One region of the Butyrivibrio sp. AE2005 genome, then DNA from elsewhere that is predicted to be linked to it. Evidence: predicted binding sites of a transcription regulator. Region 1 holds the regulator's gene; each other region holds the start of a gene.
The links. The regulator Rex, encoded in region 1, represses fermentation and respiration genes when NADH is low (regulators of the CRP and FNR family bind a similar motif). The targets are predictions, from matches to a motif close to ATTGTTAANTANTTAACAAT.
Positions count from the first base shown of each region.

Region 2: the regulator Rex is predicted to act here: its motif matches at 2,410-2,429, upstream of ptb (phosphate butyryltransferase).
Region 3: the regulator Rex is predicted to act here: its motif matches at 3,708-3,727, upstream of DL92_RS0105775 (acetyl-CoA C-acetyltransferase).

Region 1 covers NZ_JMMD01000003.1:216,829-221,969, forward strand. The annotation lists gene DL92_RS0104490 (bifunctional UDP-sugar hydrolase/5'-nucleotidase) at 1-683, opposite strand, end outside; gene hslO (Hsp33 family molecular chaperone HslO) at 783-1,670, opposite strand; gene DL92_RS0104500 (redox-sensing transcriptional repressor Rex) at 1,919-2,557, shown strand; gene DL92_RS0104505 (hypothetical protein) at 2,576-3,238, shown strand; gene DL92_RS0104510 (bifunctional ADP-dependent NAD(P)H-hydrate dehydratase/NAD(P)H-hydrate epimerase) at 3,290-4,846, shown strand; gene alr (alanine racemase) at 4,865-5,141, shown strand, end outside.
Region 2 covers NZ_JMMD01000007.1:142,101-147,241, forward strand. The annotation lists gene DL92_RS0108345 (helix-turn-helix domain-containing protein) at 1-196, shown strand, start outside; gene buk (butyrate kinase) at 276-1,340, opposite strand; gene ptb (phosphate butyryltransferase) at 1,451-2,359, opposite strand; gene DL92_RS0108360 (AAA family ATPase) at 2,473-3,297, opposite strand; gene DL92_RS18710 (DEAD/DEAH box helicase) at 3,367-5,141, opposite strand, start outside.
Region 3 covers NZ_JMMD01000005.1:2,400-7,540, forward strand. The annotation lists gene DL92_RS0105760 (C40 family peptidase) at 1-520, shown strand, start outside; gene hpf (ribosome hibernation-promoting factor, HPF/YfiA family) at 955-1,485, shown strand; gene DL92_RS0105770 (CotH kinase family protein) at 1,482-3,596, shown strand; gene DL92_RS0105775 (acetyl-CoA C-acetyltransferase) at 3,796-4,986, shown strand; gene DL92_RS0105780 (enoyl-CoA hydratase-related protein) at 5,102-5,141, shown strand, end outside.

The DNA.
Region 1 (5,141 bases):
ATGTCTGAATTAGCACAGTCATACATGAAGCTGTTGTCACAAAGGCTGTTTTGCTTCATAATGCTTGAGAAGCAATCGGATGACTGTGAGAAATCCTTTCCTTTGCCTTTGCAAGCAGCATTCATTGCCTTGTCGGCACAGTCGAAATTAACAATGCTGCAACCTGAATCAAAATAATTGTTTGTATTTATATCGGATCCGTAGTTGAATCCGTAATTTCCGAAATTAGCAAAATCATAGCCGGCTTCATTCATTGCAAGGAAAGCGGCATAATCGTTATCGTAAGTGTTCATGCACTGAGCACCACCGTTGGCACTCCAAAATTTTTCCATATCTTTACCTTCACAGAAATCACCTGTGTCGATAAGAACAACATCAGACTTCAAGCTATCTTCAAAAAAGTTCTTAAGAGATGCAACATAAGGATATTTATCGAAATTACATTGTGCATCATTGGTTGAAAGGATAACTGTTTTATCGGACATATCCTTTCCTTCTTCTACAAGCTTTTTGAAATCATTGATACTGGCTACACCAGAAGTGTTATTTATATGTACACCTTCTTTTCCTCCGGCATGTGCAACGGCTGCACCTATACCGGAAGTCAGAAAGATAGTCGATGCCAGAGTTAAGGACATGACGGTCCTGATGGCACGCGATTTTTTTACAGTGTGTCTTGTCATACTATTACCTCCTTTGTTAAAACCCCTGTAACTTTGTTAGTAAAATGTTACTAACATCTAAGCAATAGTATAACGCATAATCTGTTTTTATAAAAGGTGTTATTTCAAATTTCTTTGAATTTCAAGGAGTTCAGACGTTTTAAAGATATATTTTTTGTTACAAAAATGACAACATAATTCTATGGGTTTTCCATCGTCAATCAGCTCCTGAAGCTCTTTTCGGCCAATTAACATAAGGGCTCTTTCAACCCTGTCTTTGTCGCAATTGCAGAAAAAATTTAAATCAATTTTATCTGTGATCTCTATATCGAAGCCTTCGAGAATTATGTTAAGTAAATCTTCGGGAGCCTTTCCGGCCTTGAGAATATCAGTAACCGAAGAGAATTTTGTAAGATTTTCCTCGAGCTTTGATATTACTTCTTCGGAAGCGAAGGGCAGAAGCTGGATGATAAATCCGCCTGCGGCGATAACGGAAAGATTCTCTCTTTCAACAAGAACGCCGAGTCCGACTGAAGAAGGAGTCTGTTCAGACTTGGTAAAATAGTATGTGAGATCTTCGGCGACTTCTCCGGTATACAGAGGAACCTGGCCGACATAGGGCTCTTTTAGCCCCATATCCCTGATAACGGTGAGAGTACCTTCGCCGATTCCGCCTCCTACATTTAAATGTCCGGCCGCATTTGGTTCCATGACAACATAAGGGTTTGTAACATAGCCCTTAACATTACCAAACCTGTCGGCTGTTGCAAGAACTCCTTTTAAAGGACCGTCACCGTCCATCTTTACGGTTATGAGGTCCTGATCGTTATCCATCATTGTTCCCATCATTACAGTGCCTGTCATAAGACGTCCGAGTGCCGCTGCGGCAATGGGAGAGAGGTGGTGTGCTTTTCTTCCGTATTCGGCAAGATCTCTTGTTGTTGCAGCGAAAGCTCTTATCTGCGCATCTGCTGCGGTTGCGCGTACCATATAATCTTTATATGACATGATTTATCCTCAACTTTCTTTATTATCAATAGATGTAATTCGTATTGAATAATATATGATTTCACTATTAAAGTAAATGGCGCGGTAAATCAGCTGTTTTTGCGGAATATGTGGCTTTATCCGATTGACATAGATTTAACGCACAGATATAATTATTTTGTATAATCCTTAACAATCTATACTATTGTTTAAAAGAGAATTCTAAGAATTATTTCAGTTAAAAATAATACATAATAAAGGAGCAGAATATGGCAGATAAGGAAATTTCTCAGGCGGTCATTTCCAGACTTCCGCGTTATTTCAGATATTTGGGAGATCTCAAGGAGAAAGGTGTTGAGAGAATATCTTCTCAAGAGCTTAGCGACATCATGAAAGTCACTGCTTCTCAGATAAGGCAGGATTTTAATAATTTTGGTGGTTTTGGTCAGCAGGGATATGGTTATAACGTAGGTTATCTCTATGACGAGATCAGTAAGATTTTGGGAATAGACAAGGAACACAGCCTTGTTATTATCGGAGCCGGACATCTCGGCAAGGCAATCGCGGGTTACACGAATTTTACAAGAAGAGGATTTGTTTTCAAAGGAGCATTTGATTGTAACCCCGATCTTTTCGGATCAAAGATAAGAGATGTGGAAGTTCGTCCGATCGATGAAGTAGAAGATTTTGTAAAAAACAATAAAATAGAGATAGCTGTTTTGACCATTCCGAAGGATCAGGCAGTTCCGATGGCTCACAGACTATGCAAGTGTGGAATTAAAGCCATCTGGAACTTTGCACACGTCGATCTCGAGGTGCCTGACTATATTGTGGTAGAAAATGTACATTTATCTGACAGTTTGATGAAATTATCGTATAATATAAACAGGTCAGGAAAAAATGTTTAACTCAGGTGAGAAAAACTAATGGCAAAAGACAAAGAAGCTTATATGTCTGCGTTACAGGGAAAGAATATTCCCATTTTGACGCTGGATAACAAATGGCACCAGCTCTTTACGCAGACGGAAATGACACCGGAGATCTCGAATCTTGCGGATGAATTGAATGCACTTGTCGAGCGTGACGGGAAGTTGCGCAGTGAGACCAAGGACCTTAAGAAGGTTAAGAAAAAGCTTCTTGGTGAGATTGTGCCCCTTAGGGACGAAGCCAATAAAGCGGGTGATTCATCTGCTATCGAGAAAAAAATTGAAGACAGAACAAGACTTATCAATGACTGCAACGAGAGAATCGAATCCTACGATGATGAACTCAGGGATCTTTCGAAAAAGATATATGAAGCCGATTACGAGCTGATGATCGAAACGATGAAGGTTTGCTATGAGAGACTTCATGATAATACCGAGTACATCACGGAACTTGATAAATGGGTTTCGGATTTCAGAGTGCAACTTAAGAAGAATATAGTTCTCATGCAACAGGCGGAGATGGAAAATTATAATCTTTATTCCTATATGCATCAGATCTTTGGGCCGGAAGTTATTGAAATATTCGATATGAAATACGATCCGGACAGAAGACATCCTATCCGCAGGCCTCTTGCAGGCAATGACAAGGATTACACATCATAATTGATTTAAAAAGCTGCCTGATGGCAGCTTTTTTCAAAGGGGAGATAAGCTATGAAGTATGCGGTGACAAGCGATGAGATGAAAAGATATGACAGAAATACTTCGGAGGTCTTCGGAGTGAGCACTGAGATTTTGATGGAAAGAGCGTCTCTTTGCGTTGCTGATGAGATTGAAAAACATATTTCTTCCAAAAACGCAGACAGAAAGTACACAGCGCTTGTTTTTGCCGGAGTCGGAAATAACGGCGGAGACGGCATTTGTACCGCGAGGCTTTTAAAACAAAGGGGCATAAGAGTCAAGCTTGTGGTAGTCGGTGATATGACTAAGTGCAGCGACCTGTGCCTGAAGCAACTTAAGATCGCGGCAAATTACGGAATCAATGCTGACACTTTTTCCAATATAAGAGACAACAAAAGCCCTGCTGAATGGGATATTATAGTAGATGCATTGTTTGGTATAGGGATTTCCAGAAATATTACGGGAAGTTATGCTGAGGTTATCGGCTATATCAATGATTGCAAAAAAGACAGAAGAGACGATCTTTTTGTTGTGTCTGTCGACATTCCTTCGGGGATAAATGCTGATGACGGAAGGATCTGTTCTCTTTGTGTAAAAGCTGATGAAACTGTTACGTTTAACTGCGTAAAACTGGGACATATTCTGTATCCGGGATGCGAATATACTGGCAAGCTTGTTGTCTGCGATGCCGGAATTACAAAAGAAAGCTTTTGCGGAAACACTCCGGAATATTTCTTTTATGACGAGAAAGTTACAGCTCTTTTGCCCGAGAGAAAAAAGTATTCAAATAAGGGAACAAACGGAAAAATCCTTATAATTGCCGGCTCGAAGGAAATAAGCGGAGCATGTGCGCTTAGCGCGGGAGCGTGCCTTAAGGCCGGAGCAGGGATGGTAAAGGTGTTTACGGCTTCTGAAAATGCGGAAGTCATAAAGACTGTTATTCCGGAAGCCCTTATTGATACATATGAGGACTATGAACCTGTTTCGGAGAAGCTTGAAGATGCGATGAACTGGTCGACGGCAGCGGTTGTGGGCCCGGGAATCGGGATGACCGGTAGGGGGGCTGAGATCCTTAAAATCGTTCTTTCAAGATATGACAAGAACCTTGTTGTTGATGCGGACGGACTTAATCTTATTTCAACCGATAAGGAACTTAGGCGTCTTGCGGGCAACTTTGGAAGAAACGGCAAAAAGCTTATCCTTACGCCTCATCTTGCTGAATTTGCAAGACTTTTTGGAAGGGATATTAAGGAGTGTAAGAGGAATATTCTCTTTTACCCAAAAGAACTTGCCAAAGAACTTCATTGTACGGTCATTTGTAAGGATGCACGAAGCGTTGTTAGTGACAGTAACGAAAAAAAGATTTATATTAATATAAGCGGAAATGACGGCATGGCAACCGCGGGAAGCGGAGATGTGCTTTCGGGCGTGCTTGGAGCTCTTGTGGGAACGGAACTTAGTTCTTTTGAATGCGCCTGCATAGGAGCGTATCTACACGGGGCTGCGGGCGATCTGGCGGCTGCTCGTCACGGAAAGCTTTCGATGGTTGCTTCCGACATAGTGGATGAACTTGAGAATATTTTGAATTGAAAAACGGATGGAATGGAAATGTATGATGAGAATTCAAGGGTCTGCGCAAGAGTAGACCTTGGTGCAATAGAATATAATCTTGAAGCGATGAAGAACAATATCCCGGACGGAGTCAGGATCATGGCTGTCATAAAGACGGATGCGTACGGACACGGCGCTTTGAGAATTGCCAATTTTTTGGAAAATAAAGATTATATCTGGGGATATGCGACTGCGACGGCAGAGGAGGCGTTTGACCTCAGAGAGAATGGAATCAAAAAGCCGATACTGGTGCTTGGTTACACATTCCCTTATG
Region 2 (5,141 bases), on a different contig from region 1:
AGACCTGCTTCGAACAATGGTCACTATACGCGAAGAGCAAGGCTTATCTCAATCAGAGCTTGCAGACAAATGTAACGTAAAACAACCTGTCATCGCTCGAATGGAAAAAGCTGTACACTCCCCTCAAGTCGACAGTCTACTTAAAGTATTGGTCCCATTGGGATACAAGCTCGCAATTGTCCCAATAAAAAAATAATTTCCTATTTATAGCACGAACCCCCGATGCCAATAAGCATCGGGGGCTCTTATTATAATTGCCAAAGCAAATGTTTTGATCAATATTTCTTTGCTTCCTCTTCGCCGTTCATAACACGGATAGCGCCCTGTGCAAGTGCAAGAAGCTCATCCTCTCCGGGATATACGGTTACAGGTGCAATCCAATCAACACGTTCTTTGATCTTGTCTGTGATAACCTGACCATATGCGATACCGCCTGTAAGGATGATCTGATCAACCTTACCCTTAAGAACTGTAGCGCAAGCGCCGATGTTCTTGCAGATCTGATAGATGAATGCGTCACGGATAAGATTAGCCTTCTCATCGCCCTCTTCGCACATCTTGTTTACTTCTCTCATATCGTTGGTTCCAAGATATGCGTTAAGTCCGCCGCCACCAACGATTTTCTTTTTCATCTCATCATATGTGAACTTGCCTGAGAAACAAAGATCAACGAGTGCCTTAGCAGGGATGCCGTTAGCTCTCTCAGGTGAGAATGCACCGTCACCGTTAAGTGCTGCGAATACGTCAACCATCTTGCCGTTCTTGTGAACTCCTGTTGATGTACCGCCACCCATGTGAACTACGATAACGCTGATCTCATCATATTTTTTACCGATCTCTTTTGCATATCTTCTTGCAACAGCCTTCTGGTTAAGAGGATGATCGATTGAAACACGCTCAACTTCAGGAATACCTGAGATACGTGCAACAGGCTCCATCTCGTCAACAACAACGGGGTCAACTATATATGAAGGAACACCGATCTCATCACCGATCTCTCTTGCAAGAATACCGCCGAGGTTAGATGCGTGCTGTCCCTGAACACCAACCTTGAGGTCTGCAAGAAGCGCATCTGTACACTCGTATGTGCCGCCCGGAATAGGTCTTAAGAGTCCTCCTCTTCCTACGATTACGTTGAAAGATTTGATGTCGATGTTTTCTTTTTTAAGGAAATCAAGAATGATGTTCTTACGAAAATCCTTCTGATCGATGATTGTAGCATACTGATTGATTTCTTCAGTGCTGTGTCTTAATGTTTCCTCTTTTACAAGTGTCTCATCCTCGAAGATGCCGACTTTTGTAGAAGTTGAACCGGGATTTATAATTAAACTCTTTATCATGTTTTTTTCCTTTCACATATTTTTTTATAAGGAACTTCCGCTCTCGGGCTTTGCCCTCGCCGGAAGACGTTCGAACTAGATTCGAAAAAAACTCATCAAGTTCTCTCAGCTTATTTATTGGCAACAACTGCTGCAAGTGCGATTGAGTTAACCTTTACTTCAACACTGTCAGATCTTGATGTAAGGATTACAGGAGCCTTTGTTCCTGTAAGGATGTTACCGTTCTTAACCTTTGCAAGACGAACAATTGTCTTGTATGTAAGGTTTCCTGCGTGGATATCAGGGAAAAGAAGGATATCGGCATCACCGACGATCTTTCTGTCAAGAGCGCCTGCCTTGTGCTGAGCAGCCTCGGGATCGATAGCAAGATCCATTGAAAGAGGTCCGTCAACGATGCAGTTCTTGATCTCGCCTGCTTCGTTCATCTTTGTAAGCTCTGCTGCCTCAACTGTAACGGGCATTTTAGGGTTAACTACTTCTACTGCTGCAAGAGGAGCAACCTTAGGGCAATCAACACCGCAAGCTCTTGCTACATCTACTGTATATTCAATGATGACTTTTTTATCCTCAAGTGTGGGATATGGCATAAATGCAACGTCTGTAAGGAAAAGAAGACGATCGATTCCGGGAATCTCAAACACGCAAACGTGTGAAAGAGGACGACCTGTGCGAAGACCAACTTCTTTATCAAGAACGCTCTTAAGGAAATCTCTTGACTCCAAAGCGCCTTTCATGTAAATGTCAGCCTTTCCGTCGTGTACGAGAGAAACTGCTGTACGAGCTGCCTCGATGGTATCCTTTACATCGATGATCTCGTAGTCTGCAAGGTTCATTCCAACCTCTGCTGCCTTCTTCTCGATCTCATCCTTGTCACCAACGAGGATAGAATCAACGATTCCTCTCTCCTTAGCAACCTTAACAGCCTCAAGTACGTGTGTGTCCTGCGCTACGGCAACAGACATCTTCTTTTTCTCGGCTGTCTTAAGCTTTGCCAAAATGTCATCAAAATTCTTACTCATTTTAAAAACCTCCAAAAAAATTTATCTTAGATTAAAATATCCAAAAGCCATATGATAAAATTTTAACACTCAGTATTCATAAATGCAAGAATACCATTTACAGTAGCTACCTATTATTCAAAAAAATCTTTTCTTTTCTGAAAAAAATCATAGAAGTACCTAACGTTCTCGAGATCGTACCACTTGCTGACTCTGTAATCACATGTATCAAGATTATATATCTTGGCATTAAGAGTACCCAAAAGAAACGGTGAATGCGTAGCGATGATAAACTGGCATCCAAGAAACCTTGCCATCTTGTTGATTTCTTCCGCCATCGTCACCTGGTTGGCGGGCGAAAGAGATACTTCAGGCTCATCAAGAAGAAACAACGCATCCGGGGTAATAAGATCATTTAATATCTGCAGCGCCGTCTCACCGTTTGAATATTTTTCCTGAGCAAATATTTTTTCAACCAAACGCTTTTTCCCTTCAGCTGAAGAAAGATACCGCTCTGCCTCCTTACGATTTTTTCCCTGCTTCATATTGTAATAGAGCATATCGCTTGACAGTACATCCCTTTGCTGAATCTTCTTGATCTCATAGAGAATATCTTCACTCTTTATATACATACTATTTCTTGGAATTTCATGAAAAGATAAGCCTGAATTCTCATCTACGCCAAGATCGTAAGCACACTCATTGTTATATTTCAATGTATAATCGATACGCCCCAAACCATTTGCAGTCACATGCTCCCTTCCTTTTAACTCGAGCTTGTTCGCAATGATATTGAGTATCGTCGACTTTCCCGAACCGTTATTTCCATACAGCACCGTAATATCCGAAAAGACAAACGGTTCCGGGTCCTTGCCTCTAAACACGCTGTACGGATAAATATGCGGACAGCTTTCTTCAAGCCGCTCACCGCTTAGTTTAAAACTCAAAAGATATTTCATTGTCCGTTAAACCTTTTTAATCTTGTCGACTTCGCCGCCGGTTCGCTCATAGCTATACTCACGGAGTATTCATCCTAATAGCTCCATAAAATCAGACTCTGTCATTTTTGAAATAATATTAGTCTCACCCGATAGTATTTCCTCTGCCAGGTCACTCTTACTGTTCTGGAGCTCAACTATTTTTTCCTCAATAGTTCCTTTTGCAATAAGTTTGTAAACTGTAACAGTTTTCTTTTGCCCAATTCTATGTGCTCTGTCCGTTGCCTGATTCTGCGCAGCAAGATTCCACCATGGATCGTAGTGAATTACCATATCTGCTCCGACAAGATTAAGTCCTGTTCCCCCTGCCTTCAAAGATATCAAAAATGCACTGTTCTCTCCGTCATTAAAGCGGTTAACAAGTTCTATCCTGTCTTCCTTCTTCGTAGCCCCTGTTATCTCAAAATAATCGATACCGGCCTTTCCAAGATCTTTCTTGAGAAGATCCAGCATAGTTGTAAACTGCGAAAAGATAAGGATTCTGTGCCCTGCTTCAATCGCTCTTTCCACAAGTTCCAGACAAGCCTGCCTCTTTGCCGATTCTCCCTCATAGTTTTCAACATACAACGAAGGATCACAACATATCTGCCTTAACCTTGTCATCTCGGCAAGAATCTTCATTTTGGCCTCATTGAATGATTTATCACGTTTTGCCGATTCTATCATAGTCTTTAGGTGCTGCACCTGCGCATTATAAAGAGTCTGCTGCGCACTCTCCATGACAACGGTCTGCCGCTTCTCAAGTTTATCCGGAAGCTCTTTTAATACATTTTCCTTAAGGCGCCTTAAAAGAAACGGTGCCACCATTTTCTTAAGCCTGTCCGAAGCGTCTTTATCTTCATACTTTACGATAGGTGTCTCAAATTGACGTTTAAACTGTTCATACTTATACAAAAATCCTGGCATCAGGAAGTCAAAAATGCTCCACAGCTCGCTGAGACGATTTTCAATAGGTGTACCCGTAAGCGCAAGGCGTCTTTTACTATTTATCACCTTAACCGCTTTTGCTGCTGCCGTAGTATGATTCTTTATATACTGAGCCTCATCAATTACCTCATAATAGAACTCTTTTTCCTCATACTGCGCCACATCTCTTTTCATCAGGTCATATGACGTTATAAGCACATCATATTTATCCGCATCGGAAATAGTACGCGTTCTCTCAGCAGCCCCGCCCGCTACCGTCACAACATTCATATCAGGTGCAAACTTGGCAAATTCATCCGCCCAGTTATAAACCAATGATGCGGGACAAACAACAAGTGAAGGAAGTTTTTCACCAATACTCTTATCCGTGTAATGTTTATACAAAAAACTTATGGTCTGCAAAGTTTTGCCAAGTCCCATATCATCGCACAAAATTCCGCCAAAACCATATTTTTCCAAAGTGCTTATCCACTTAAATCCTGTCTTCTGATAATTACGCATTATCTTGGAAAGATTTTTGGGCGCTTTAAAATCCGCATCCTTTATAGTCTTAAAGCCTTTTACAAGATTCTTAAATCTGCTGTCTCTATCTTCATAGATTTCCTCATTTTCCTCCAGAAGTTTATCAAGATAGAGCGTACGATATACAGGGACATGCATGTTTCCTTTAAGAAAATCTTTCTCTGAGATCTGCAAGGTTTTAAGCATATCATCAAGAGTTGCAAGCGCTTCGTCATTAAGATTTATGTAGCTGTTATCACGAAGTCTGTGATACCTCTTTTTGGCTCTGTAACTTGCAAGTATTTCCAGAAGTTCATCCTTTGATATCTCATCGGAAGAAACTTCGAGGTCAAGCATGCCCTTCGAAAGCGAAACTC
Region 3 (5,141 bases), on a different contig from region 1:
CGTTAAACCTTGGCTCGATTATAAAGTGGCTGAATCTAATGACGCTGAGAAGAAACGTCTCGCAGAAGAAAAAGCTAAGACTGATGCCAATAAGAAAGCTGCTAGTAAGAATACATCCGATAAGGCTGTAGGTAAGGACTATAAGTCAGCTGCTTCTTATACAACAGAGACAAGCTCAATCGGATCTGCGGTTGCAGAGTTCGCTAAACAGTTCGTTGGTAACCCTTATGTTTACGGCGGAACAAGTTTGACAAACGGTGCTGACTGCTCAGGTTTCGTAATGAGTGTATATCAGAACTTCGGTGTAAGTCTTCCTCACAGTTCATCTGCAGATAGAACTCAGGGAGCTGCAGTCGATGGACTTGCAAATGCACAGCCCGGTGATATCGTATGCTACTCAGGTCACGTTGCTATCTATATTGGTGGCGGACAGATTGTACATGCTTCAACAGCTAAGACAGGTATTAAGATTTCTAACGCTGATTACCGTAAGGTACTCGCAGTAAGAAGAATCTTGTAATTGAATATTGAATTAGACTTTAGCAAGGAGCTGATTATTCAGCTCCTTGTTCATGTTTTCAATAAAGTGCACATAATAACAAAAGTCAATAACAAAAAGATTATTTTTTGAGAACAAAAGATTAATAAGTTATCCACAGGATGTGAGAAAAATTGTCTAAAAAATGGACTTATACACGAAGTTATCCACATTATCCACGAAAATATGAAGGATTAATTGATTTTTCCACGTTAAAAATCATGAAATAATTTTGTGCATCATTCACAAAAAAAGCGAAAATTTCAAAAGAGGTGGGTCAATTTTCGCTTATAAAATGTACTTATCGGGCTCAAAATGGTATACTGTACATATATAAATAACGGCCAAGGTGCAGTGAGCGTCAAATCTTAATATTGATGAAACATTACACGGGTCGAAGCAAAGGGGATGATTGCATGAAATTTACTATTGTAGGCAAGAACATTGATGTAACACCCGGACTTAAGGCAGCGGTAGAAGAGAAGATCGGAAAACTCGAGAAGTATTTCACCTCTGATACAGATGCCAATGTTACCCTCAGCGTTGATAAGGATAGACATAAGATCGAGGTTACCATTCCCGTTAAGGGCAAAATTATCCGTGCAGAGCAGGTCAGCAATGACATGTATGTATCGATTGACTTGGTAGAGGAGGTTATTGAGAGACAACTTAAGAAATACAGAAGTAAGATCGTTGATAAGCAGCAGGCTGAAGTCAGCAACTTCAAGAAAGAATATCTTGAGGCTGATTACATGGATGAGGAGACTATCCGCATCGAGAGGATCAAGAAATTCGATCCCAAGCCTATGTATGCAGAAGACGCATGCGTTCAGATGGAACTTTTGGGACACAACTTCTTTGTATTTGTTAATGCAGAAACAGACATGGTTAATGTAGTTTATAAGAGAAAGGGAAATACATACGGATTGATAGAGCCTGAAGTATGATACGAGAATTCTTTTTTGGCAAAACTAAATATACCATAGTATTTACAGGGTTGCTGGCTGTCAGCGCAGCAACCCTTTTTTGTTGCGGGCTTGTAAAAGACAGCAGAACGGTCGTTATAAATGAAGTGTGTGCGGATAATTTCGGCGCATACAGAAATGATGCCGGAGAGTACACGGATTATGTGGAGCTCTACAACATGTCCGGTTCGGAAGTTTCAGGATTATATATTTCCGATAGTAGAAAGGACCTGAAGAAATTCAGAATAGAAGAGGCGATTCCTGCAAACGGATTTTTTGTGGCAAGCATCTCCAAAGATGCGGAGAACGGCTTTGGCATTAGCAAAGACGGAGAAACGATCTATCTAAGTGATGAGGACGGCAATATGCTTGATGCCGTGACTCTTCCGAGACTTTCCTATGATGTGACTTATTCTAGGGAAGAAGACGGTAAAGGTAAGTTCGCATCTCTTTCGGCAACTCCCGGAGAGACAAACGGCGGTGCTTCCCATATTGATAATTCTTATATCGAAGGACCTGTTTTTTCTATAGAAGACGGATTCTATGACGAGGGAACCAAATTAAAGATCTCGTCTTCGCCGTGGGTGAATATTTTTTACACCGACGACGGAAGTGTTCCCGATGAGAATTCACAGAAATACAAGGGCGAGATTACTCTTACCGACGCGTCCGCAAAAGAAAATGTGTATTCGAATGAGATAATGTACCCGACCTACAATCCGCCCGGCTACAAGATTGACAAGGCGAATGTGATCAGTGCCGTGGCGATAAATAAGCTTACGGGCAAGAAGAGCAAAGTTGTGACGCACACGTATTTTGTCGGATATGATAAGAAGGAAAAATACAAGGATAAACAGATAATGTCCCTTGTCTTTGACCCTGCGGATCTTTTTGACCATGACAGAGGAATCTATACTCTGGGCAAGAAATATGATGAGTACAAGGAACTCGGGGGATTTACGGATTTGCCTGAAGACGAAGTTCCGGGAAGTTTCACGGATGATAACGGAGAAGTGTATTATAGAAGTTACTTCACTAATTCGGAGTTCTCGGGAAAAGAGTGGGAGAGAAAAGCGCATATGACTGCGTTTGATTCCGCTCATAAGGATTTCTTTTCCCAGGATATAGGTGTCAGGATATCGGGCGAGTCGACGAGGTTCGTGTATCAGAAAGCGCTCAACCTGTTTGCGAGAGATATTTATGATGGGCAAAAGAACTTTGCTAAGAGTTTTGTCTGTAACAATGAAAAGAAAGTGCGACTTCGAAAAGGCGATGGCAGGATAATATATCAGGAGCCGTTCATTCAGTCCGTGATAGGAGAAACGGGAATTCCTTTCCAGAATTCCGTCCCTGAAGTTGTCTTTATAAACGGCGAGTATTGGGGAATTTACAATCTCAGAGAACAGTACGATGATAACTATTTTGCCGAGCGCTACGGCATTCCGAAAGATATGTTATGGACTGAGAAAAACAGCGCAGTCGAGTGCGGAGATCCGGAGACGGATGAGAATTACAAGGCGCTGTATGATGTGATGATGAATGGCGATATGAGTGATGATGCGGTTTATTCGCAAGTTGAGAGCGAGATTGATATAGACAATATGATCGATTATTATTGCATGCTCTTATTCTTTAACGATACCGACATCGACGGCGAGCATAACAGATTTATGTTTAGGTCAAAAGAGCCGGGATACGGCGATTACGGTGACGGCAAGTGGCGCTTTGCTGCGTACGATCTTGATATTACCTGTGAGGATGTGGAAGCGGATACGGTTTCATATTACAGGGAACTTGATGAAAAGATGTTTATGCCGGGATTTTTCTATGAAAGACCTGGATTTAAGGAGCTCTTTTACAACAGGATGGTTGAGCTTACTGAGAATGAGCTGTCCTACGAGCATCTGAGTAAGAAGCTTGCTGAGTGGGACAAGATATACCGCGAGCAGAACATCGAGACGATAAGAAGGTTTGAAGAGGACGGATACTCTGAAAAGGAGTATGAGAAAGATCTTGCGGCGCTTGACTCATTTTTTAAAAACCGAAAAGAATATGTCCTTAAAATGCTTGAAAAAGATATAAAAGAGAATTAAAAATCATGAAGGAAACTTCCTGCGACGGTTTGGCAATTTGCTAAATAAAAACGTTTGTGGGAAGTTTCTTTTTATTGCATTTGACAAGGGGGTATGCTACAATAAACCTGTTCTGACAAAAATTTGTCAATCAAAGGTTTTATTAAGAAAAATCGAATAACGGACAGATAATTTTTTCAAAAAATGGAGGTAATACGTTATGGCACAGAAAGTAGTATTAGCGGGCGCGTGTAGAACAGCTATCGGCAAGATGGGTGGAGCACTCAGCGGCACACCGGCAGCAGAGCTTGGTTCTATAGTTATCAAGGAAGCACTTAACCGTGCAGGTGTTAAGCCTGAACAGGTTGATGAAGTTCTTATGGGTTGCGTAATCCAGGCAGGTCTTGGACAGAACGTAGCAAGACAGGCTTCAATCAAAGCCGGACTTCCTATCGAGACTCCTGCTGTAACTCTTAACGTAGTTTGCGGATCGGGTCTTAACTGTGTCAATATGGCAGCTGACCTTATCAAGGCAGGTGAGGCTGATATAGTAGTAGCAGGCGGAATGGAGAACATGTCTATGGCTCCTTACGCACTTCCCAATGCACGTTTCGGATATCGTATGAACAACGGAACAGTTGTAGATACAATGGTAAACGATGCTCTTACAGATGCATTCAATCACTATCACATGATGATAACAGCAGAGAATATCTGCGACAGATGGAACCTTACAAGAGAAGAGCTTGACGCATTTTCAGCAAATTCTCAGCAGAAGTGCGAGAAGGCTATGGCTGAAGGCAAGTTCAACGACGAGATCGTTCCCGTTCCCGTTAAGGTTAAAAAAGAAATGGTAGACTTCAAGGTTGATGAGGGCCCTCGTGCCGGCACAACAGCTGAGTCACTTTCAAAGCTTAAGTGCTGCTCAGGTAAGGAAGGCGGACTTGTAACAGCAGGTAACGCTTCAGGTATCAACGACGGTGCAGCAGCAATCGTTGTTATGAGCGAAGAGAAGGCTAAAGAGCTCGGAATCAAGCCTATGGCTACATGGGTTGGCGGAGCACTTGCAGGTGTTGAGCCCGAGGTTATGGGTATCGGACCTGTTGCAGCTACAAACAAAGTTCTTAAGAAGACAGGACTTTCACTTGACAATATCGATCTTATCGAGGCTAACGAGGCATTTGCAGCACAGTCTGTTGCAGTAGCTAAGGACCTTGGATTCGATATGAACAAGGTTAATGTAAACGGTGGCGCTATCGCACTCGGACATCCCGTAGGAGCTTCAGGATGCCGTATCCTTGTAACTCTTCTTCACGAGATGGGCAGAAGAGCAGATGCTAAGAAGGGTCTTGCAACTCTTTGCATCGGTGGCGGAATGGGTTGCGCTACAATAGTTGAAAAGTACGAGTAATATAGGGAAGAAAATGTGTGACGACTGCTGTGCTTGCACAGAGCAGTCGTTATACATTTGATGCCCGCGTATATCACGAAAAAATATAAATTGAATATTCAAAGGAGATAAAGACATGAGTTTTGTAAATTGCGAAGTTAAAGACAAGATCGCTG